4 regions of the Nocardioides sp. NPDC127514 genome follow, and region 4 is predicted to be linked to each of the others. Evidence: predicted binding sites of a transcription regulator. Region 4 holds the regulator's gene; each other region holds the start of a gene.
The links. The regulator LexA, encoded in region 4, represses DNA repair genes until DNA is damaged. The targets are predictions, from matches to a motif close to TCGAACANNTGTTCGA.
Positions count from the first base shown of each region.

Region 1: a site for LexA is predicted at 2,285-2,300, ahead of ABTX24_RS18020 (SAV_6107 family HEPN domain-containing protein). Genes of this name have one in related genera too.
Region 2: a site for LexA is predicted at 2,383-2,398, ahead of ruvC (crossover junction endodeoxyribonuclease RuvC). Genes of this name have one in related genera too.
Region 3: a site for LexA is predicted at 3,685-3,700, ahead of ABTX24_RS03495 (HNH endonuclease signature motif containing protein). Genes of this name have one in related genera too.

Region 1 covers NZ_JBEORF010000022.1:11,748-17,174, forward strand. The annotation lists gene ABTX24_RS18005 (phytoene desaturase family protein) at 1-731, opposite strand, end outside; gene ABTX24_RS18010 (DUF4126 domain-containing protein) at 728-1,363, opposite strand; gene ABTX24_RS18015 (hypothetical protein) at 1,608-2,201, shown strand; gene ABTX24_RS18020 (SAV_6107 family HEPN domain-containing protein) at 2,372-2,833, shown strand; gene ABTX24_RS18025 (methyltransferase domain-containing protein) at 2,883-3,608, shown strand; gene dinB (DNA polymerase IV) at 3,630-4,814, shown strand; gene ABTX24_RS18035 (SCO2097 family morphological protein) at 4,960-5,328, shown strand; gene ABTX24_RS18040 (transglutaminase TgpA family protein) at 5,355-5,427, opposite strand, start outside.
Region 2 covers NZ_JBEORF010000029.1:12,196-17,622, reverse strand. The annotation lists gene yajC (preprotein translocase subunit YajC) at 1-47, opposite strand, end outside; gene ruvB (Holliday junction branch migration DNA helicase RuvB) at 135-1,217, opposite strand; gene ruvA (Holliday junction branch migration protein RuvA) at 1,224-1,823, opposite strand; gene ruvC (crossover junction endodeoxyribonuclease RuvC) at 1,820-2,302, opposite strand; gene ABTX24_RS21855 (DUF6458 family protein) at 2,499-2,741, opposite strand; gene ABTX24_RS21850 (YebC/PmpR family DNA-binding transcriptional regulator) at 2,862-3,629, opposite strand; gene pdxT (pyridoxal 5'-phosphate synthase glutaminase subunit PdxT) at 3,737-4,309, opposite strand; gene pdxS (pyridoxal 5'-phosphate synthase lyase subunit PdxS) at 4,306-5,202, opposite strand; gene ABTX24_RS21835 (inositol monophosphatase family protein) at 5,295-5,427, opposite strand, start outside.
Region 3 covers NZ_JBEORF010000003.1:151,363-156,789, reverse strand. The annotation lists gene ppk2 (polyphosphate kinase 2) at 7-897, shown strand; gene ABTX24_RS03500 (phosphotransferase enzyme family protein) at 911-1,717, opposite strand; gene ABTX24_RS03495 (HNH endonuclease signature motif containing protein) at 2,366-3,637, opposite strand; gene ABTX24_RS03490 (GNAT family N-acetyltransferase) at 4,087-4,626, shown strand; gene ABTX24_RS03485 (endonuclease/exonuclease/phosphatase family protein) at 4,639-5,427, opposite strand, start outside.
Region 4 covers NZ_JBEORF010000007.1:118,584-124,010, reverse strand. The annotation lists gene ABTX24_RS07535 (MXAN_6640 family putative metalloprotease) at 1-875, opposite strand, end outside; gene ABTX24_RS07530 (alkaline phosphatase D family protein) at 950-2,620, opposite strand; gene lexA (transcriptional repressor LexA) at 2,707-3,474, opposite strand; gene ABTX24_RS07520 (LysM peptidoglycan-binding domain-containing protein) at 3,657-4,034, shown strand; gene ABTX24_RS07515 (hypothetical protein) at 4,225-5,121, opposite strand.

The DNA of each region.
Region 1 (5,427 bases), on a different contig from region 4:
TCCTCCACGCGGGTCGCGGTCTGCACCGAGACCCGGCGGGTGGCCATCCGGGCGGCGAGCACCTCGGCCACGACCCCCATCCCGCCCTCGACCCGCCAGGCGCCGAAGCGCTGCTCGAGATAGGCGGTGAGCCCCGCCCAGGCAGGTACGTCACGCAGCTCCTGCCCAGCCGCGACGAACGGGTGCGCCGCGACCAGCCGGAGCCGCTCGTCCTTGAACGTCTTGCGCAGCCGCTTGTGGAGGGTCTCGCGCGACCGGAACCGCTCCGCGACGGCCGAGGGCAGCGCCGTGGGCTCCCACGGCACCTCGAAGTAGTGCTGGCGCAGCACCTCCCAGTCGTCGTTGAACCGGGCGACGTAGTCGGTCCACTGCCGGCCCATGCCCGGGCCCAGCTCGTCGAAGGCCGTCAGCTGGGCGCCGCGGGTGCCGCCGGGCACCGAGACCGAGGTCTTGTCGGTGAACCGGTGCTCGCGGATGACGTCCATCGGCACCAGCTCCAGCTCACGCTCAGCCGGCCGCCCGGACTTGCGGAACAGGTCGCGCATCACCGCGGGCAGCAGGGTCGAGGTCGCCGAGGCGTCCCAGGTGAACCCCTCCTCACGCACCGGCACCAGGGCGCCGCCGAGCTGACCGGAGGCCTCGAGAAGGGTCACCGAGTGGCCGAGCTTGGCCAGCCTGGCGGCGCTGGCCATCCCGGCGTACCCGCCCCCGAGGACGACGACCGCGGTCACTGGACGGGGTAGGGCTTGGTCGTGCCGTCGGACGGACCCCCCGGAGGAGGGGCGCCACGTCGTCCGCGCCGGGTCAGCCTGCGCCAGCCCCCACGCACGGCGCGGAGGAGGAGATACACCAGCACCAGCCCGGCCACCAGCAGGATCGCGGCGATGCCGGCGGCGGCCAACGGGTGCTGGGTGGCGAACCAGACCACGCCGAGGACGAGACCGTCCTCGGCCAGGCTGACCACCGAGTTGGAGACCGGCTCGGGGGAGGAGTTGACCGCCAGCCGCTCGCTGGCCTTGACCACGTGGGACATGAACGCCGAGGTGCCGCCCACGACGCCGCCGACGGCCGCGTTGAGCGAGTCGGCCTCACCGGCGAGCAGGACGCCGATCACGGCGCCGATCGTGGGCCGGATCACCGTGGAGATCGAGTCCCACGTCGAGTCGACGTAGGGCACCTTGTCCGCGACGAACTCGATCGCGAACATCGCCCCGGCGGCCGCCAGCACCGGCCAGGTGCCGAGCACGTCAGGGATCTCCTCGGCCCCCGTCGTACGCTGCACGACGCCGAGCACCAGCACGACCAGATAGGCGTTGATGCCACTGGCCCACCCGCTGGAGAAGGTCAGCGCTAGAGATTCCATGGGGACATCTTGGCGTACGACACCGACATCCGAGCCTGCGACCGCGCGAGGAACGAGCGCGGCCGCAACGGGAGGAGGTCGAGCGAGCGCAGCGACTGAGCTTGCGAAGCCGCGAAGCGGGTCGAGACCGAGTCACGTCGGCCCGAGACCAGGCGCACGCGATCCCGTATTTACCTCCGTTGTGCCCCGTGCGGCAGAATGGGCTGATCAACGCAGAGTTCCCCCCACGTCGCAAGGAGACCGGATGACCATGACGACACCCGACGAGAACGAAGGTGTGGTCGTGAACGAGGACCTGGAGACTGCTGTCGAGGTGGCGGCCCTCGCTGCTGAGCCCGTGCCGCGGGAGATGACGTGGGCGGTCCGGCTGATCGTCGGTCTGATCGCGTTCAGCGCCGTCGTCGTCGTGGTCATGGTGCTGCGTTCCGATGACCTGGTGCGCGCGTGGGCGGAGGGCAACGCCTCGGCCAAGCGCATCCTGGAGACCGAGGGGCTCGAGGCCCTCATCAACCCGCCCACCGACAACCGGGTCAGCGCGCCGGCCTTCATCGCCCCGGCGATCACCCTGTTCGGTGTCATGGCCGGCATGCTCGGCGTGCTCGCGGTCTTCCTCCGCAACGGCTTCGAGTGGGCCCGCATCACGATCACCTTCCTGGTGTTCATCTCCGCGGTGGCCAGCGTCGGCGGCATCCTGACCGGCCCGCCGGTGATCATCAGCGTGCTCACCACGATCGCGATCGTCATCGCCGCGGGGCTGCTGGTGGTCATGTGGCTGCCGGCCAACACCCGCTACATCCACCCGCCGCACCTCATCCGCGGCGCCGTCGCCGACGACTGAGCGACCCGCAGCGCCGCTCGACACGCCCCGTCCTCGATTCGTCCTTGTGACTGTCGGTGGCGGGGTGTAGTTTGATCACGTGTTCGAACAGATGTTCGAACAACCAGGCTCTGGCGGGCGTCGTCCTCGACCCCCGACGCCCGCCGGAGCCGTCCACTGCGGGGTCGACCGTGAGCGAGAAGGACGACCCGATGCATCTGCTGCCGGCCACGACGCACAGCTACCTCTTCCGAGCCACCGAGACCCTCGCGGAGGCGATCGTGGCCGACGACGTGCCGAGCAGGTACGCCATCGCTCACGTCGCCGCACTCCAGGCCGCCGCCGCGCTGATCGCCGCCCGCACCGATCCCGTCGAGGCCGCGAGCCGCGCCGGTCGCCGTCGTCCGTGGAACGCCTGGGTCCGCCTCAAGAAGGTCGCACCCGAGCTCTCCGAGTGGGCCGACTACTTCGCCGCAGGCGCCGCCAAGCGCGCTGCCGCGGAGGCCGGCTCGATCCGTGCGGTCACCGCGGAGGAGGCCGACGAGCAGGTGCGTGACGCCGACCGATTCCTCGCCGTCGTCGAGGAGTCGCTCGGGCTGATGGCCCACACCTCGCCGGCCACCCTGTCCCGGCACGACCGCCTCGTGGGCTGATCCAGGTGTGGCGTACGCAGGGTGGGAGGCAGGGCCTACGCTTGGCCACATGTCAGCTGGCTCCGCTTCAACCAGTCGTCGGGCAGGCGCCCGGACCGTCGCCGTCTGGGACGCGCTCGACCCGGTCCTGGCCTCCGGCCCGCTCGACGTCCTCGACATCGGCGGCGGCACCGGCACCTCAGCCGTACGCATCGCCGGGCTCGGCCACCGGGTCACCGTCGTCGACCCCAGCCCCGATGCGCTGGCCGCGCTCGACCGCCGGGCCCGCGAGGCCGGCGTCTCCGTCGATGCGCGCCAGGGCGACCTCGCCGCGCTCTCCGACGTCGCCGACCCCAGCGGTGCCGACGTGGTGCTCTGTCACGGTGTCCTCGAGGTCGTCCCCGACCCCGCGGCGGCGCTGGCAGGGATCCGCGAGGTGCTCCGTCCCGGCGGCACGCTCAGCCTGCTGGTCGCCCAGCGCACCGCCGCCGTCCTCTCCCGCGCTCTGGCCGGCCACTTCGCGCAGGCCGCCGAGCTCCTCGACGACACCGCTCCGCAGGGGCGCTCCGGTCGCCGCTTCGCGCTCGACGAGGTCACCGGGCTGCTCGAGGCCGCGGGCTTCGAGGTCACCGACGTTCGTGGCGTACGTGTCTTCGTGGATCACGTTCCTGGGTCGCTGCTCGACGTCGACCCTGGTGCAACCAACGCTCTCGTCGAGCTCGAGCAGCGGGCCTCGACCCGCGCGGACTACCTGCCGCTGGCTTCGCAGGTGCATCTGCTCGCTTCGCTTCGCTAGGCACCGCCTCGGAGGTCCGGGGTGACCGGCACCCCGATCCTCCATGTCGACATGGACGCCTTCTTCGTTTCTGTGGCTATCAGGCACCAGCCCGAGCTCTGGGACCAGCCGGTCGTCGTCGGGGGTCACGCAAGGGGAGTGGTGACCTGCGCCAACTATCCGGCACGCGCCTACGGGGTCAAGGCCGCGATGCCGGGGTCGATGGCGAGACGGCTGTGCCCTCAGCTCGTCTCGGTCCGTCTCGACTTCGGCGAGGTCGCCGAGGTCTCCCATCAGGTCCGCGAGATCTTCCGTCGCGCCACCCCGCTGGTGGAGGTGGTCAGCGTCGACGAGGCGTTCCTCGACGTACGGGGAGCGACAAAGCTCTTCGGGAGCCCTGAGAGCATCGCCCACCGGATCCGCCGCCAGATCGCCGAGGAGCTGAGCATCACCTGCTCGGTCGGTGTCGCGCCGACCCCGAGCGTGGCCAAGGTCGGCAGCCGCAAGGCGAAGCCCGACGGCGTCGTGGTCGTCCGGCCGGAGGAGATCCCCGGCTTCCTCCACCCGCTCGACGTGGGTGAGCTCTATGGGGTCGGCCCGAGCACGAGGACCCGCTTGCGGCGGCTCGGCTTCGAGACGGTGGGCGACATCGCCCGCACCCCGGTGCCGACCCTCCACCAGATCCTCGGCCCGCGCCTCGGTGGCCACCTGCACCGGCTCGCCACCGGCACCGACCAGCGCGAGCTGACCGGGCGGCTGGGCCCGGACCTGCCCGACCGGTCCACCGGCGCCCAGGAGACCTTCGGACACGACCTGAGCGACCGCGAGGACATCGTCCGCGAGCTGCTGCGCCTCTCGGCCCGGGTCACCCGGCGGATGCGGCGGGCAGGCACGGTCGGCCGCACGGTCGCGCTGACGGTGCGGTTCACCGACTTCAAGACCATCTCGCGCTCGCGCACGCTGCCTGATCCCACCGACGTCACCCAGGAGGTGCACGCCACCGCGGTCCGCCTCTACGACGAGCTGAATCTCCGCGGCCGGGCGCTGCGCCTGGTCGGGGTCCGGGTCGAGCACCTGGTCGCCCGCGAGGGCACCGACCGGCAGCTGGTGCTCGGCGAGCGGGAGCGGGGCTGGTCCGAGGCCGACCGCGCCATCGACCAGGTCGCCGAACGCTTCGGATCCAGCCTCGTACGCCGCGCGAGCCTGCTCGATCAGGGCCGGGGTTGACGCACCCGCCACTTTGCTTGACACAATCGGTCCTGGTTGTGCCATGTGGCAGAACGTCAAGGGGCAAGAATTTTCTGGGCTCACTACCGCCTTCAGGGTGGCCAGCCTAGACTTGGAGATGCCCCAACAGGACATGGGAGGTACGGTGCCACTCTCGGAAGAGGAGCTTCGCCTGCTCGAGCAGATGGAGCGCGCGCTCTCGGCGGAGGACCCGAAGTTCGCCTCCGCCCTCCGAGGCACGGCCCTGCGCCGTGCCCAACGTCGACACGCGGTCATCGCGGGCATCGTGCTCGCCGGTGGTGTCGCGTTGCTGATGACCGGTGTGATCTCACGGATGTGGATCGTCGGGGTGGTCGGCTTCCTGGTGATGCTGGCCTCGACCTCCGTGCTGCTCACCGCTCTTCGTGGTGCTGCCGCGGTCGAGGAGGACGACGGGGACCACACGCCCCGCAGCTCGTTCTTCGACCGGGCCAGCGAGCGCTGGAAGCAGCGCCGCCGCGACAACGACCTCTGAGAGAACGACCTCTCAGAGGACCATCTCTAGGACGAGATCAGCTCCCGCTCGGACCGCGCAACCGGTCCGTCGGAGGCTGGTGCCGGCGGGCGGCGGAAG
Region 2 (5,427 bases), on a different contig from region 4:
AGGAAGTAGAACAGGACGATGATGACGATAAAAGGAAGGAATTCCACGGGGGTTCGGCTCCGACAGTCTGAGTGGTCACCGGCAGGCGCACGGCGACGTGCAAGTCTAACCAGGCACCTGGTTGAGACTGTGAATCAGGCCTCATCCCAGAGCGTTTCCTTGGACCAGGCCGCAGCCTCGGCGTTGGCCGGCACCGGCAGCCCGAGGTGCTCCCATGCTGCCGGGGTCGCGACCCGGCCCCGCGGCGTACGTGCCAGGAAGCCGGTACGCACCAGGAACGGCTCGGCCACCTCCTCGACCGTCTCGCGCTCCTCCCCCACCGCGACGGCGAGGGTGGAGATGCCCACCGGGCCGCCGCCGAACCTCCGGCACAGGGCGTCGAGCACGGCCAGGTCGAGGCGGTCCAGGCCGAGCGGGTCGACCTCGTAGAGATCGAGCGCCTTCTCGGCGATCTGCTGGGTCACCGTGCCGTCGGCCTTGACCTGGGCATAGTCGCGTACGCGGCGCAGCAGCCGGTTGGCGATCCGCGGGGTGCCTCGGGAGCGGCCGGCGATCTCGGCGGCGCCGTCGTCCTTGAGGGTGACGTCGAGCAGCCCCGCGGAGCGGCGCACGATCAGCTCGAGGTCGGCCGGGTCGTAGAGCTCGAGATGTCCGGTGAAGCCGAACCTGTCCCGGAGCGGGCCGGGAAGGAGGCCGGCGCGCGTGGTCGCGCCGACGAGCGTGAACGGCGGCAGGTCGATCGGGATCGCGGTCGCGCCCGGCCCCTTGCCGATGACCACGTCGACCCGGAAGTCCTCCATCGCCAGGTAGAGCATCTCCTCGGCGGGTCGGCTCATCCGGTGGATCTCGTCGACGAAGAGCACCTCGCCCTCGTTGAGCCCGCTCAGGATCGCGGCCAGGTCGCCGGCATGGGTGATCGCCGGACCGCTCGTGATCCGAAGCGGCGCCGACATCTCGGCCGCGATGATCATGGCGAGGGTGGTCTTGCCGAGGCCTGGCGGCCCGGACAGGAGTACGTGGTCGGGCGCCCTCTCACGCTGCCGCGCCGCCTCCAGGACGAGGCCGAGCTGCTCGCGGACGCGTTGCTGGCCGATCAGCTCGTCGAGGGTCTTCGGGCGCAGCGCAGCCTCGACGGCCCGGTCGTCACCGTCGGCCTCGGCGATGGTGAGCGAGGAGAAGTAGTCCTCCTCGGCTCGGTCCAGGTCGTCCTCGTGCATGGGTTCCTATGCCTTCGAAAGGGTGCGTAGAGCTGCCCGGAGCAGCAACGAGATGTTGGCCTGGTCGCCGGCCTCGGGCTCGATCGCGGTCACCGCCTTGTCGGCGTCCCGGGCGTTGTAGCCCAGGCCGACGAGGGCCTCGGTGACCTGGTCGCGCCACGGCGCCGCTGTGGTGGCGCGTGCAGGGGCCGAGGCGGTGCCGGTCGGGGCGCCGATCCTGTCCTTGAGCTCCAGGATGATCCGCTGGGCACCCTTCTGCCCGATGCCGGGGACCTTGGTGAGGGTCTTGGCGTCCTCGCCCGCGATGGCCAGGCGGATGCCGTCGGGCGAGAGGACGGCGAGCATGGCCTGGGCGAGCTTCGGGCCGACGCCGGAGGCGGTCTGGAGGAGCTCGAAGAGCGTGCGCTCGTCGGTGTCGGTGAAGCCGAAGAGGGTGAGCGAGTCCTCGCGCACGACCAGGCTGGTCGGCAGGTGCGCCTCCTCGCCGGTGCGGAGCGTGGCCAGCGTGTTGGGCGTGCAGAGCAGCTCGATGCCGATCCCGCCGACCTCGACGACGGCGGTGGAGAGACTGACGGCGGCGACCTTGCCGCGTACGGACGCGATCACTTCTTTGTCCTTCCGGCCGCGGCGAGCGCGGCTTCGATGCGGTTCTGGGCGCCTCCGCGCCACTGGTGGGTGATGGCCAGCGCCAGCGCGTCGGCGGCATCGGCGGGCTTGGGCGGGGTCGAGAGCCGCAGGATGCGGGTCACCATGGCGGTCACCTGGGCCTTGTCGGCGCGGCCGTTGCCCGAGACGGCGGCCTTGACCTCCGAGGGCGTGTGCAGGGCGACGGGGAGACCGCGCCGCGCGGCGCAGACCATCGCCAGGCCGCTGGCCTGGGCCGTACCCATGATCGTGGAGACGTTGGACCGCGCGAAGATCCGCTCGATCGCGACCGCGTCGGGCCGGTGCTCCTCGATCCAGGCGTCGATCCCCTTCTCGATGGTCACCAGCCGCTCCCAGACGGGGAGATCGGAGGACGTACGGATCACGCCGACGTCCACCATCGCCAGCGGCCTGCCGAGCGAGCCGTCGACCACGCCCATCCCGCACCGGGTCAGGCCGGGGTCGATCCCAAGCACGCGCACTGAAGCACCTCTTCCACAACGACCGGGCCGGCCGGGTGTCGAACGTCTGTTCGTAGACTACCTGCCGGCCGCTGCCTCCGGCGCTACGACACCCTCATTCAGGATGACGCAACGCGCCTCGGAGGTCACCAGTCGCTGTAGAGGCCTCCTGCGCTCACAGGCTGTCGGTCCGCCGCTCCTCGACGGTCTCCGTACCGTCCGCATGCCTCCGCCTCGCGACCGTGCGTGAGCGACCGCCGGTGTTCAGCGTCACAGCGGTCAGGATCAGCACCAACGCTCCGACGGCGGCCAGGATCCAGCCGATCATCGTCAGATCGACCCCGCTGACCGAGACGTGCACAGCCAGCGCCAGGACCAGCCCGACCACGAGCAGAATCGCTCCTACGCCGTATCCCATCGTGTCCTCCTTCCAGCGGGAACGCGCCCTGGTGGCGGTTCGCGACCTTCCGGGTACCCGGCATCCACCCCGAGCATGAGCCGGTTCGCAAGGGGACGACAGCGCGCTCGGCGCCGCAGGTCAGGCGTCGACGGTCTCCATGACCTCATCGGGAACGTCGGCGTTGGAGAAGACGTTCTGTACGTCGTCGAGGTCGTCGACGGCGTCGATGAGCTTGAAGACCTTCTCGGCCGCGGAGGCATCGGCGACGGGGATGTCCATGGAGGCCACGAACTGGACCTCGGCGGAGTCGTAGTCGATGCCGGCGTCCTGCAGCGCGGTGCGGACCGCGACGACGTCGGACGGGTCGGAGACGATCTCGAAGGACTCACCGAGGTCGTTCACGTCCTCGGCACCGGCGTCGAGGGTGGCCTCGAGGAGGTCGTCCTCGGAGATCTCCTTGCCCTCCTGCGCCTTGGCCACGACGACGACGCCCTTGCGGTCGAAGAGCCGGCTCACCGAGCCGGGGTCGGCCATGGTGCCGCCGTTGCGGGTGACCGCGGTGCGCACCTCCATGGCCGCCCGGTTGCGGTTGTCGGTCAGACACTCGATGAGGAGCGCGACGCCCTGGGGGCCGTAGACCTCGTACATGATCGTGTCGTAGCTGACTCCGCCTCCGTCGAGCCCACCGCCGCGCTTGACCGCGCGGTCGATGTTGTCGTTGGGGACCGACTGCTTCTTGGCCTTCTGGATCGCGTCATAGAGGGTCGGGTTGCCCGACGGGTCGGGACCGCCGGTCTTGGCTGCGATCTCGATCGTCTTGATGAGCTTGGCGAAGAGCTTGCCGCGCTTGGCGTCGATCGCCGCCTTCTTGTGCTTCGTCGTTGCCCACTTGGAGTGGCCGCTCATCTGGAAACCGTCCTTTGCCCCGCGTCGTCGCTGATGCTTGTCGAGCCGCCTCCGGAGTCAACACAGGGCAGCATGCCCCCATCTTAACTACGTGCGCTACGTCACCGTCAGCAGCAGGTGTCGACGAAGAGCTGGTGCAGCCGGTCGTCGGCGTTGACCTCGGGGTGGAACGAGGTCGCCATGAGCTGGTTCTGACGTACGGCGACGGGGTGCTCCCCCACGCTCGCCAGCACCTCGACACCTGGGCCGATCTCCTCGACCCAGGGCGCTCGGATGAAGACGGCGTGGACCGTCTCGTCCAGCCCGGTGACCTCCAGGTCGGTCTCGAACGACTCCGTCTGCCGCCCGAAGGCGTTGCGCCGGACCGTGATGTCGAGCCCGCCGATGGTCTCCTGGCCCTGGGCCGCGTCGAGCAGCCGGTCGGCCAGGAGCACCATCCCGGCGCAGGTGCCGAGCGCCGGCATCCCGCCCCGGACCCGCTCGCGGAGCGGGTCGAGCAGGTCGAACGTACGCGCCAGGCGCCACATCGCCGTCGACTCACCGCCGGGGATGACGAGCGCGTCGCACGCGTCGAGCTCCTCCCGGCGGCGTACGGACGTTCCCTTCACCCCCAGGCGGTCGAGGGCGGCGAGGTGCTCGCGGACGTCGCCCTGGAGGGCGAGTACGCCGAGGGTGGTCACCAGCCGCGCTCCGCGAACTGGATCGACCTGGCCGGCTCGTCGACGTTGATGCCGACCATGGCCTCGCCGAGGCCGCGGGAGACCTTGGCGACGACGTCGGGGTCGTCGTGGAAGGTGGTCGCCTTGACGATCGCCTCGGCGCGCTGGACCGGGTTGCCGGACTTGAAGATGCCGGAGCCGACGAAGACGCCCTCGGCGCCGAGCTGCATCATCATCGCGGCGTCGGCCGGGGTCGCGATGCCACCGGCGGTGAACAGTACGACCGGGAGCTTGCCGTTCTCGGCAACCTCCTTGACCAGCTCGTAGGGAGCCTGGAGCTCCTTGGCGGCCACGTAGAGCTCGTCCTCGGCGAGGGCGCCGAGGCGGCGGATCTCGCGGCGGATCGTACGCATGTGGGTGACCGCGTTGGACACGTCACCGGTGCCGGCCTCGCCCTTGGAGCGGATCATCGCCGCACCCTCGGTGATACGGCGCAGGGCCTCGCCGAGGTTGGTCGCGCCGCACACGAACGGCACGGTGAAGGCCCACTTGTCGATGTGGTTCTCGTAGTCGGCCGGGGTCAGCACCTCGGACTCGTCGATGTAGTCCACCCCGAGGCTCTGGAGCACCTGGGCCTCGGCGAAGTGGCCGATCCGGGCCTTGGCCATGACCGGGATGGAGACGGCCTCGATGATGCCGTCGATCATGTCGGGGTCGGACATGCGGCTCACGCCGCCCTGGGCGCGGATGTCGGCGGGGACGCGCTCGAGCGCCATCACCGCCACCGCCCCGGCGTCCTCGGCGATCTTCGCCTGCTCGGCGGTGACCACGTCCATGATCACGCCGCCCTTGAGCATCTCCGCCATCCCGCGCTTGACTCGCGAGGTTCCCGTCTCGTTCATGCTTGTTGCCATGGGGCGATCGTAGGTCGGGACGAGGCGTACGCCACCCTCGGAAAGGCCTGGTCAGGCCACTGTTCCCAAAGTGGACTGCTCCAAGTGGACTGCTACCCGGTCAACGCCTCGGCAGCCTCGGCCACCGCGGTGGGGGTGCCGGCCAGCGACCAGGTGACACCACCGGCCTCCACCTGGGTCGTGGCTCCGCCGGCGCCCAGGACGAGGGCGGCGCCGGGAAGGCGG
Region 3 (5,427 bases), on a different contig from region 4:
CGTGCCATGTCCCAGGGATTCCGCGAATACATCGACAACCTGATCACCGAGGGTCACACGATCGGCGAGGATCACGATGACGACCCCGTACTCCTGGACCCGGCCGGCAAGGCCGTCGACACCTGGCGCGAGAACTATCCCTACACCGAGCGGATCGCCCGCGAGGTCTACGACGAGCAGAAGTACCTCCTCCAGGTCGAGCTGCTGAAGTTCCAGCGCTGGAACGACCGCGTCGGCGGCAAGCACGTGCTGATCTTCGAGGGCCGGGACGCGGCCGGCAAGGGTGGCACGATCAAGCGCTTCATGGAGCACCTCAATCCCCGCTACGCCCGCACCGTCGCGCTGTCCAAGCCGTCGGACCGGGAGTCGCAGCAGTGGTTCTTCCAGCGGTACGTCCAGCACCTGCCCACCGCCGGCGAGATGGTCCTCTTCGACCGCTCCTGGTACAACCGCGCCGGCGTCGAGCGGGTCATGGGCTTCGCCTCCGACGACCAGTACGAGCAGTTCATGCACCAGGTGCCGCTCTTCGAGCAGATGCTCGTCGACTCCGGCATCACGCTCACGAAATTCTGGTTCTCAGTGGGACGGTCGGAGCAGCGGACCCGCTTCATCATCCGCCAGATCGACCCGGTGCGGCAGTGGAAGCTCTCCCCGATCGACGTGCAGTCGCTGGACAAGTGGGACTCCTACACGGCTGCCAAAGAGGAGATGTTCCGCCGCACCGACACCGACTGGGCGCCCTGGACCACGATCCGCTCCAACGACAAGAAGCGCGCCCGCCTCAATGCGATGCGCTACTTCCTCGCCCACCACGACTACGACGAGAAGGACCCCGAGGTCGTCGGCACCCCCGACCCCCTCATCGTCCAGCGAGGCATCGACGCCGTCGGCGACTGACCGATCAGCCCGGTCACCGGATGCTCCGCACGTGTGCTTCGATGCCGTCCTCGAGCGAGCCGGCGTCGTCTTCCGCCAACGGAAGAACCGACTCGTACGCCGCGACGAACGCTCCGCGCACGTCGGCCGGTGTCGGGCGCCAGTGGTGATAGCGCGTCCCGAGCAGGACGGCGGCCTGAGCGAGGTCGTCCACCCGGCGGCGGTACGTCGTCTCCTCCAGGTCGAGGACCGCCGTGATCTTGCCGCCTGACCAGATGATGTTCGCCGACCTGAAGTCGTTGCCGACCAGCTGGGTGCCGAGTGCCGCCGGTTCGTCGGTGGGGATCCGCTCCGGGTAGTCGGCCATCGCGGCATGCATCCTCGCGAGCATCTCGCCCGCAGCCCGGACCTGAACGGGATCGGTGGCGTCCAACAGCTCCCCATCGATCACCCGCTGAAGCCCGAGCGAGAACCCGTCGACCTCCACCTGGACCCTGCCGTCCCGAGCCACCTGCGGCATCGACACAGGTATCCCACGCTCGCCCAGCCACACCGTGAGCCGCGCGATCGCCGCCAAGCGCGCGAACACGCGTGGGCGCATCGACCACTTGGCGATCATCCGAGAGTCGTCGACGGAGATCCACGCCAGACAGTTGGCATCGCTGATCACCAGCCGCTCACACCCGGTCACCCTCAGCCCCCAGTGCTCAGCCAGTACGCCGGTCACCCAGTCCGTCGCCTCGGCCGCGGAGGCGAAACCGAACCGCTCGATGAGCGCGGCACCTGGGTCGGCCGACTCCCAGAGCATGCTGATCCTCGGCAATTCTTCGGCTTCGGTCATGGGTTGAAGTCAAGCAGGTGGGGTCTGGCCGTTATGAGGTGTCGCGTGGTGCTCGATCTCGAATGGCTGATGGCCGCCGACCCGTTACGGATGGTGTTCTCGACGGCTCCCGGAGTCAAGGACGGCCTGCGGCCGCCGGCTTCGCCGGTCGCTTCGCGGTCCTTGACACCGGGATTCGCCGAGAATTTTGGCTGGCTATCGGGTCGGCGGCGGGGTATGGCGCGGATTCCCTGGGTTGCGTACGTGCTTGGGGACCGGCGTTGGTGAGTCCTCGAGGCTGGAGGCCTCCTCGGGCTTTTACAAGACGATGACACCTTGTGAACGCTTCACAAGGTGTCCCGGAGTACGGGGGCGACGGCCACGGCAGAGTGGACGCTGCTGCCTCAGGTGGCTACCGGCCATGCCGTTTCAGGCGGTCGCCTGACGGATGGGCATGGGCAGGGTCATCAGGTGGCGATTGATGCGCCGTGCACTGGGAGCGCCGCCGACTGCAGCGCCGTCCGGATCAGCCCTGCCCGGCGCGGAGCATCGGCAGGTTGGCCACCCGGCAAGAGTGGCACGACAGGACGGTATGAGGACACAGTTCAGCGAGCGGCCCATCGTGGGATCGGATGAGTACGGGCACGGCGGCGCTGGCCGGCCCGGGGATCAGCTGGTTCGGGTGCGCCGAGTGAACCGGATCCGCCCATCCGGAAGCCGCTCATAGGTGTAGTCGGGATCGTGGATCCGGCGATGATCGCTCCCACACAACAAGACCATGTTCGCCAGATTCGTGAGGCCGCCCTCGGACCACGGTTTCAAGTGATGCGCTTCGGTCCACGCGGCGGGTGCGTCGCAGTCCTCGGCCTGACAACACTTGTCGCGTAACCGGAGGGCCTTGTGTTGGACCGGATGCGCCAACCTCGCGGTCCGGCCGAAGTCGAGGATCTCGGAGTCGGTGCCCAACACCACCGGAACAATGTCGGCGTTGCAGGCCATCCGACGAGCCTCGGCGGCGGTGATCTGGTCCCCGTCGAAGCCCAGGGCTGCGGTGCCGAGGTCCTTGCGGAGGTCCTCGAGGCTCATGGTGATGAACACCGTGGTGCCGTGGCCACCGTGCCTGGGGAGCTGGTCGACGTCGTAGGTCTCGACCACCCGAGCGAACGCCTGGCCGAGCAGCCGGTCGTAGGGCGCTTTGCGGCCCTTGTCCTCGGCGGAGAGCTTCCTGGGCTGAGCCAGCGAGTCCAACACCGTGCGGAGCCGTACCCCGATCGCACGCGAGACCCGGGCGTGGAGGTCGATGGTGCCGTCGCCGTTGTCGCGGGAGGAGAAGAAGGTACGGCGTTGGGCGTGCTCTTCTTCCCGCTGCAGCGCCTTGGCTTCGGCGGCCTCGAATCGTTCCGGGTCGATCTCGGCCAGGATCCGGCGTCCGACGATCTTCAACTCGTTCGCGGTCAGCCGGGTCGCGTGATCGACCAGCAGTTTCTCGGCCAGGATCAGGTCCTCGACGCTGGCGGCGGGATCGGTCTCGATGGCGTGGAGGGCTTGGGTGATCACTCGGGCTTTGTCCTGAGATACGACACCTTCGGCGAGGCCGGTGGCGACGAGGGCGTACTTGCTCACCGCGGCCGCGAGTTTCACCTGGGAGCGAGCCACGCCCTTGTCGACGAGGAGTTCGGTCCGCATCCATCCGGAGGCGTCTTTGGCACCGGTCTCCTCGGCGATATCGCCAGCAGACGCCAGCACCCGCAGCTTCAACGCGGCTTGCTGGGCCTGGAGCTTCTCCAGCCGCTCCAGCAGGTCCTTCTTCTGCCTGGTCCGCCAGTAGGCCGGGTCGGTGGCCAGCAACTCTTGGAGGGCGGTCTCGATGGCGGCCAGGGCAGCGTCGATCGCATCCCCAGGGTTGGTGCCCCAGGGGTCGATCGAGCGGCCGAGACTCATCGTTCCATCCCTTCAAACGGGTGTTGTGATGGGTCTGATTCTACGCTTCCAACACCTGCTTGACCATCTATTTTCCCTGATCAACCGCCGTTTTCGCGGTGAGCGAACGACCTCGGATCTGTGGATGATAAGTGGCCCGAAGGGCCACCCTCCACCCCATCAACCTCACCCGTCCGATGCAAGATTCCGCTGCGCCACACCCGGGCCGCCGCCCCGATAGCCAGCCAAATCTTTTCTCGATCTGGTCCGGAGTCCAGGACCGCCGAAGGCGGCCGGCGAAGCCGGCGCCCGAAGGGCGTCCTTGACGCCTGTCCAGATCGAGAAGACCCTCCAAGAACGGGTCGGCGGCCCACCCCAGCCCCAAATCACAGCACTAGGACAAACCAGAACCACCCACGTACACCCAAAAAGAACCTGACCAGCCCCAAACCCAGCTACCGTCCAAGAACATGAAACCCCTGGGCGACGTCCCCTGGCCCCCAGCCCCGATCCACACCGAGCGCCTGATCCTCCGACACACCAAACCCGAGGACAGACCAGGACTGGTAGAGCTCCTCTCGGACGAGACCGTGCAGGCGTACCTCGGCGGCCCGCAGCACACCCGAGAAGAGCTGGAAGAGCTGATCCCGGAGGATCCGAACACCAGGCCCGGAATCTTCGCCGTCGAGCACGAGGGCGAGTTCATCGGCAGGATCACGATCCAGCGCCGCGATCGGGCGTGGGCGCACCACGTACGCGAGGAGGGCGACGAGGTCGAGCTCGGCTATGAGTTTCTTAGGACATCGTGGGGCGCGGGGATCGCGACAGAGGCGACCAGAGCCGCGCTCGGCTGGATCGAGAAGACGCTCCCGGGCGAGCCGGTCGTCCTCACCACCCAGGTCGCCAACGAGCGCTCCCTGCGCCTGGCCCGCAGGCTGGGGTTCGTCGAGGTGGAGCGGTTCCTGGGCTTCGGTGCCGAGCAGTGGTTCGGGGTGCTCAAGAGCAGCTAGCCCGGCGGAGCCTCACTCCTCGGGAGTTCCGAGGTAGGCGACCAGCGCCAGGTGGTCGGAGCCTGGCACCTCGACCGTCTCCGTCGCCAGCGCGACCAGGTCATCCCCGATCAGCACGTGGTCGATCGCGGTCGACGGCGGAAGAGGTACGCCGGCGAACCCCTCGGTCGGCCAGGTGGGCTGCCATCCGGCGTTGCTGGCCCGGGCCGCGTCCTGCAGGTCTGCGTCGTCGAGCAGCCGGCGGACCGTGTGGTGGTCGAGCGAGGCGTTCAGGTCGCCCAGGACGAGGTCGGGCTTCTCCGCGGCCGTCTCCTCGATCATCAGCTCCTGCTCGGCCGGCCAGGATGCGAGCGTGGGCGGCGCCGGATGCGCGACGACGACCCGCCGCTCCCCCACGTCGGCGACCCACGACCCCATCTCCGTCGCGATCCGGCGCGACTTGGTGATCGGCTGGTCGGCGAAGATCATCGTGCCCGCGGTGCCGGGGGCGGCCTCGCCGATCCAGTAGGGCAGCTGGACGCGCAGCGTCCTCGACAGCTTCGCGAACGCCTCCGGGGTGATCTCCTGGATGGCGAGCACGTTGACCTTGTGCGCACGCACCGTCTCGACCACGACGTCGGTGTCGCCCTTGCCTTCGAGAAGGTTGGTGGTCATCACGGTCAGCGGCTCACCGGCGCTGGTCGCGCGGGACCCCGCATAGAGCGGCGCCTGCCAGGCCACGTGCACCGCCAACAGCAGCGCGACGACCCCGGCGACGACCGCCAGCCGGATCCGGCCGGGGCCGCTGGCCAGCCAGACCAG
Region 4 (5,427 bases):
TTGCGCTGGTCCTCGAGCTGGCCGTAGCCCAGGTACTGGCGGTTGTCGTTGATGCTGTCGTAGACCTCGTCCTCGACCCAGGTCGCGGTCGACTCCATCATCCAGCGGTCCTCGCCGGCGTCGTAGGCGAACTGGACCGCGTGGAAGTACTCGTGGGCAGCGGTCACCCGGAGGTTCTCGGTGGGCGTGTTGACCGTGCCGTACTCGCTGGTGGCGTAGTCGTTGTCCATGACGCAGTAGGCCGTCGCGGCCGTCTTGGAGACCTTGGTCTCCGGCGCGCAGTAGCCGTAGTAGCCCTCGTCGTAGAGGTTCTCCAGGTAGATGTCGACCTTGCCCGGGGTGACCGACTTGTCGGCCGCGGGCTTGCGGTAGCCCGCCTGCACGTAGAGGTTGTGGACCTTCGTGACCACGTCGCGGACCTGGTTCGCGTACGTCGACGAGGCACGGTCGCCGCCCTTGCCCGGCGTGTAGTGGACGCAGACCGCGTCGCTGCAGGTCTGGGTGGCGGTGCGCGGGCGGGCGAGCAGCTCACGCGCGGCCGCCTTGTTCGAGCCGTCCAGGGCGTCCTTGGCGTTCCACAGGTCGGTCAGCGCGATGGTCGCGTCGGGCCGGCCGGCGACGTGCCGCCCGGGCACGACCTGACGAGCGCCGCGCACCGACTGGTTGCGCTTGACCTTCTTGGCCGCGGCGAGCGCCTCCCGGGCCGCCTTCTCCGTCACCGGCTGCTCGGCGCTGGTGTCACCGCCGGTCCTCACCGAGGTCGCCGGCGTCGAACCGGTTGCGGGCATGGTGGCGACGAATGTCGCGACGACCATGCCTGCGATCAGGACGAGGGATCGTTGTTTGCGGTTGATCCGGCGGGCAATGTTTCGCATGAGATACCAGACGTTCGGGAAGGCAGACCTGGGCAGTCTAAGCGCAGAGCGTCGCTGTGTCCGGGGGACACGGCCTAGACGGGCTCCGTGACGTGATGGAGCCTGTTGCTTCCGGTTGCGGTGGCGTACGACCTGGTCCAGGTGGCGGCGGTGTTGGAGTCCTTGCGCTCGCCGATGACGTACCAGTCCATCTGAGCCCGGTTGCGGGTCACGTCGAGCACGGAGTAGCCGTGGTCGTCGAAGTTGAGGTAGCGGACGTGGCGGTTGGCGGTCCTGATGATGTTCTCGACCGTGAGGCTGACCGTGCGGCGCGGCGCACCGAGGATGTCCTTGAGGTTGTTCGAGGTCACCGAGGTGGCCACGAACTCGACTCCGGCGGTCCTGCCGAGCGGGTAGACGGCGGAGTCGTACGGCAGGTCGCAGGCCCACGCCGAGTGGATGTCGCCGGTGACGAAGACGGTGTCGGTGATCGCGTTGTTGCGGATGTGCTCGAAGAGCTCGGTGCGGTCGGCGGTGTAGCCGTCCCACTGGTCCACGTTGTAGGCGATGCCGTTGTCGGGCAGCAGGCCGGTGACGTCGTTGACCGGGCTGATGAGGCTCTTGGGGAGCGCGCCGAACGTGACCGGCGCGATCATCACCGGGTTGCCGACGATCTTCCACTGGGCATCGGTGAGCAGGCCGTCCTTGAGCCAGGCGAGCTGCTCGTCGCCGGTGATCGTGCGGTCGGGGTCGTCGACGTCGGCGAGGTCGGTGCGGGCGACCTGCTGGGAGCGGTAGGAGCGCAGGTCGAGCATGCTCAGCTCGAGCAGGTTGCCGAAACGCAGCCGTCGGTAGATGCGGTCGTGGAGGTGGCCGTCGGTCTCCACCGTGGCCGTGCCGCCGACGCGCAGCGGCATCCACTCGTCATAGGCCTGGTTGGCGTTGGTCTTGCGGTCGATCCAGTCGTACTCGCCGGGCTCGTTGTTCTCAGCACCCAGCAGCCAGGCGTCGTTGGCCGACTCGTGGTCGTCCCAGGTGACGATCCAGGGCAGCCGGGCGTGGGCGGCGGCGAGGTCGACGTCGCGCTTGTACTGCGCGTGCCGGATCCGGTAGTCGGCCAGCGTGTGCATCTCGTGGGCCGGCTCGTGCGGCCGGACGTCCTCGTTGGCCATGCCGTAGCCGTACTCGCCGGGGGCGTACTCGTAGAGGTAGTCGCCCAGGTGGAGGATCGCGTGCAGGTCGTCGCGGGCGGCCAGGTGGCGGTAGGACGCGAACCAGCCGGCCTGCAGGTTGGAGCAGGAGACCACCCCGAAACGTACGTTCTCCGGGGTTGCGTCCGCGGCCGGAGCGGTGCGGGTGCGGCCGACCCGGCTGGTCTGGCCGTTGTAGGTGAAGCGGTAGAAATACCAGCTCTCCGGGGCCAGGCCGGAGACGTCGAGCTTCACGGTGTGGTCGCGGTCGGGGCCCGTCTGCTGGGATCCCTTCGCGGTGACGCGGCCGAAGTCGGCGGTGGGTGACACCTCCCAGCGGACCAGCACCTCCTCGCCCTGTCCGGACCCTGGAGTCGCGTCCGCGGTCGGCGTGACCCGGGTCCAGATGACCACGCGGTCCGGGAGCGGGTCACCGGAGGCGACACCGTGCTGGAAGTGGTTGAGCGTGCTGCCCGCGGCCTCGGCGGGCTCGGGAAGAGCGATGGCTCCGGCCCCTGCGGCGGTCGCCAGCCCGGCGGCGATGAGGGTACGGCGGTCGATCTGCGTCTGGGTCACGCTGTATGGAACGACGCAGCCGCCGGCCCTGTCATGGGCCGGCGGCTGGATTTCACGCAGTGTTCCCGGACTGGTTCCGGGAGGGCTCAGAGGCTTCGCAGAACCGCCGTCACCTTGCCGAGGATGGTCGCGTGGGTGCCGTCGATCGGCTCGTACGCCGCGTTGTGCGGCAGCAGCCAGACCTTGCCGTCCTTGCGGGAGAGCGTCTTGACCGTGGCCTCGCCGTCGATCAGCGCGGCCACGATCTCGCCGTTCTCGGCGGTCGGCTGCTGGCGCACGACCACGAAGTCGCCGTCGCAGATGGCCGCGTCGACCATCGAGTCACCGGAGACCGAGAGCAGGAAGAGGTCGCCGTTGCCGACCAGCTGCTTGGGCAGCGGGAAGACGTCCTCGATGCTCTGCTGGCTCGAGGTCTCCTCGGCCAGGATCGGGCCACCGGCCGCGATCCGTCCGACCAGGGGGACCATGGCGGCGTCGGGGTTGGGGTTGATGTCGGCCTCGGCGGTGATCGTCGACTCGGGCTCCTCGCCGGACATGGCCTTGCGGTGGGCCATCACCTCCGGGAGGAAGACCTCGAGAGCGCGCGGTCGCTTCGGGTCCTTGCGGATCAGACCACGCTGCTCCAGCGCACGGAGCTGGTGGGCGACGCTGCTGGTGCTGGTCAGCCCGACCGCGGCCCCGATCTCGCGCATGCTGGGCGGGTAGCCGCGCTGCTCGATGCTGTCGCGCAGGTGAGCGAGGATGCGCTGCTGACGCGGCGTGAGCCCGGTCGCGTCCGGCGGCCCGTCGGGCAGCTCGCGGACGCGGCTCTTCTTCGAACCGCCTGATCCGGTGCCTGTCTTCTGCGTGGTCATGTCATCACATTAGTCCCTCTGGCACCACGACATCAAACATTTGTTCGACCTCGCGGGCGGCGCGTGTCGGCGTTCGAAAATTCTTGGGGTCGCTACTTGCGTTGTTCGAACACGTGATCTACCTTCGAACATGTGCTCGATCGAACACGTGATCGAGAGACTTGTGATCAGGAGGCCGTGAGATGAGTGCAACCGTCTATGTGCTGCCCGTAGCCGAGCCGCCGCGTCCGGCGCCGGAGGTGCGTCGCTCGACCGTGCGGCTCACGCGTCGCGGCCGAGTCGTCGTGTTCGCATTCGCGCTCGTCGTGCTCTTCGGGATCGCGCTGATCGGGGCGCGGGTGGCGTTCGCGGTGGAGAACGGTGCCGACAAAAGCCCCTCCACCTCCGCCCACACGATGGTCGTCGGCGATGGCGACACGCTCTGGGACATCTCCTCGAAGGCCGTCGCCGGCACCGACTCCTCGATTCGGGAGATGGAGCAGAGGATCAAGGAGCTCAACGGTCTCGAGTCCTCGATGCTCGTGTCCGGACAGACGCTGATCGTTCCGACCGCGCCGTAGGCGGCGCCGCATAGATGTCCGGCTGCTCCTTCGAGACGACTGAGCGAGGTCGAGCGGCGAGCTTGCTCGTCCGCTCGCGCCGAGCGAGGGAGTCAGCCCGCGCAGCGGGCACCCTGGCGGCCGGCTACCGGGGAAAAGTGAGAGTGCTGCAGACGATGGGAAGCGTCTGCAGCACTCTCGCTGTGTCGGGTCAGTGGCGCCCGCGGTAGGGGCTGTCCGGCTCGGCCGGCGGCCACTGCTTGTTGCGTGTGCTGTGTCGCGGCGGCCACTCGTCGTCCGGCTCGGCCGTCGGTTCCTGGGGCTGGCGCTGGGTGGGCATCGCCTGGGTCGCGGCGGGGTCCTGGGTCAGGCGAGCCCGCGAGCCGGTCTGGCCGTAGCCGGTCGGGGTCTGGTAGGCGCCCGACTGATACTGAGGGGAGCCGGCCTGCTGGGTGGGGTAGCTGTCCGTGCCGTATCCCTGCGAGCCGTACCCCGAAGCGCTCTGCGGCGTCGACGTCGGTGTCGGCGGGCTGGAGTAGTAGGGCTGCGGGGCGGGCGGCGGGCTGGTCGGCGGCTGGTAGGACGGTGCACCGTAGGCGGCCCGGCTGCCGGTGTTGCCGTAGACCTGGTCGCTGCTGGGGTAGCCGTAGGGCGACTGGGAGCCGGTGTCGGTGTAGGCCGAGCGGTTGCTGGTGTCGCCGTAGGGCGGCTGGCTCCCGGTGTCGGAGCTGTGCCGGCCGTACGAACCGGTGTCGTCGTAGCCGTAGGAGCCGGTGCCGTAGTAGTCCTGCTCCGGGTAGGCCTGCTCAGGGTAGGCCTGGTCGGAGTAGGCCGGGGCCGAGTAGTCCTGCTCCTCGACGTAGGCGTTGGAGTGGCTACCGGCGTAGTCGTCGGCGGGTGGCGTGGTGGGGGAGCCGGAGAAGGCCCGCCAGGCCTTCCCGGCGAAGGTGAAGGTCAGGAAGAGGCAGGCGACTGCAACGACCGCCGCGATGGCGAGCTTCGCCCAGGCGCCGGAATCGCCTCCCCGTGCGTCGGCCCCGAAACCGACGGCGACCCACACGAGCACTCCCCAGATGACGAGGAAGGCCAGTGTCGCGATCGCAGGCAAGATGAAAGGTGGCCGGGGACCGCTTCTGGGGCGCGTGCCTCTCCGCGACCCGACGCGATTTCCTCCGGAGATGTTTGTCACGGGGGTCATTCTTACTCATCCAGGCCAGTCCGTCGCCGCTGAACCGGAATCTTTCGGTGTTTGACCGGCGACACGCCGGACACGCGGGTAAACACGGCGCTCGCTTGCATCGTCGTGGGGGCGGGCGTACGGTTACCACTACATCTAGTAGTTACACCGCTGTAGTTATCCACATCTAGTTCACATGAACAGGCGGATGGCCCACAGCGATGGGGGTGTTGTTCC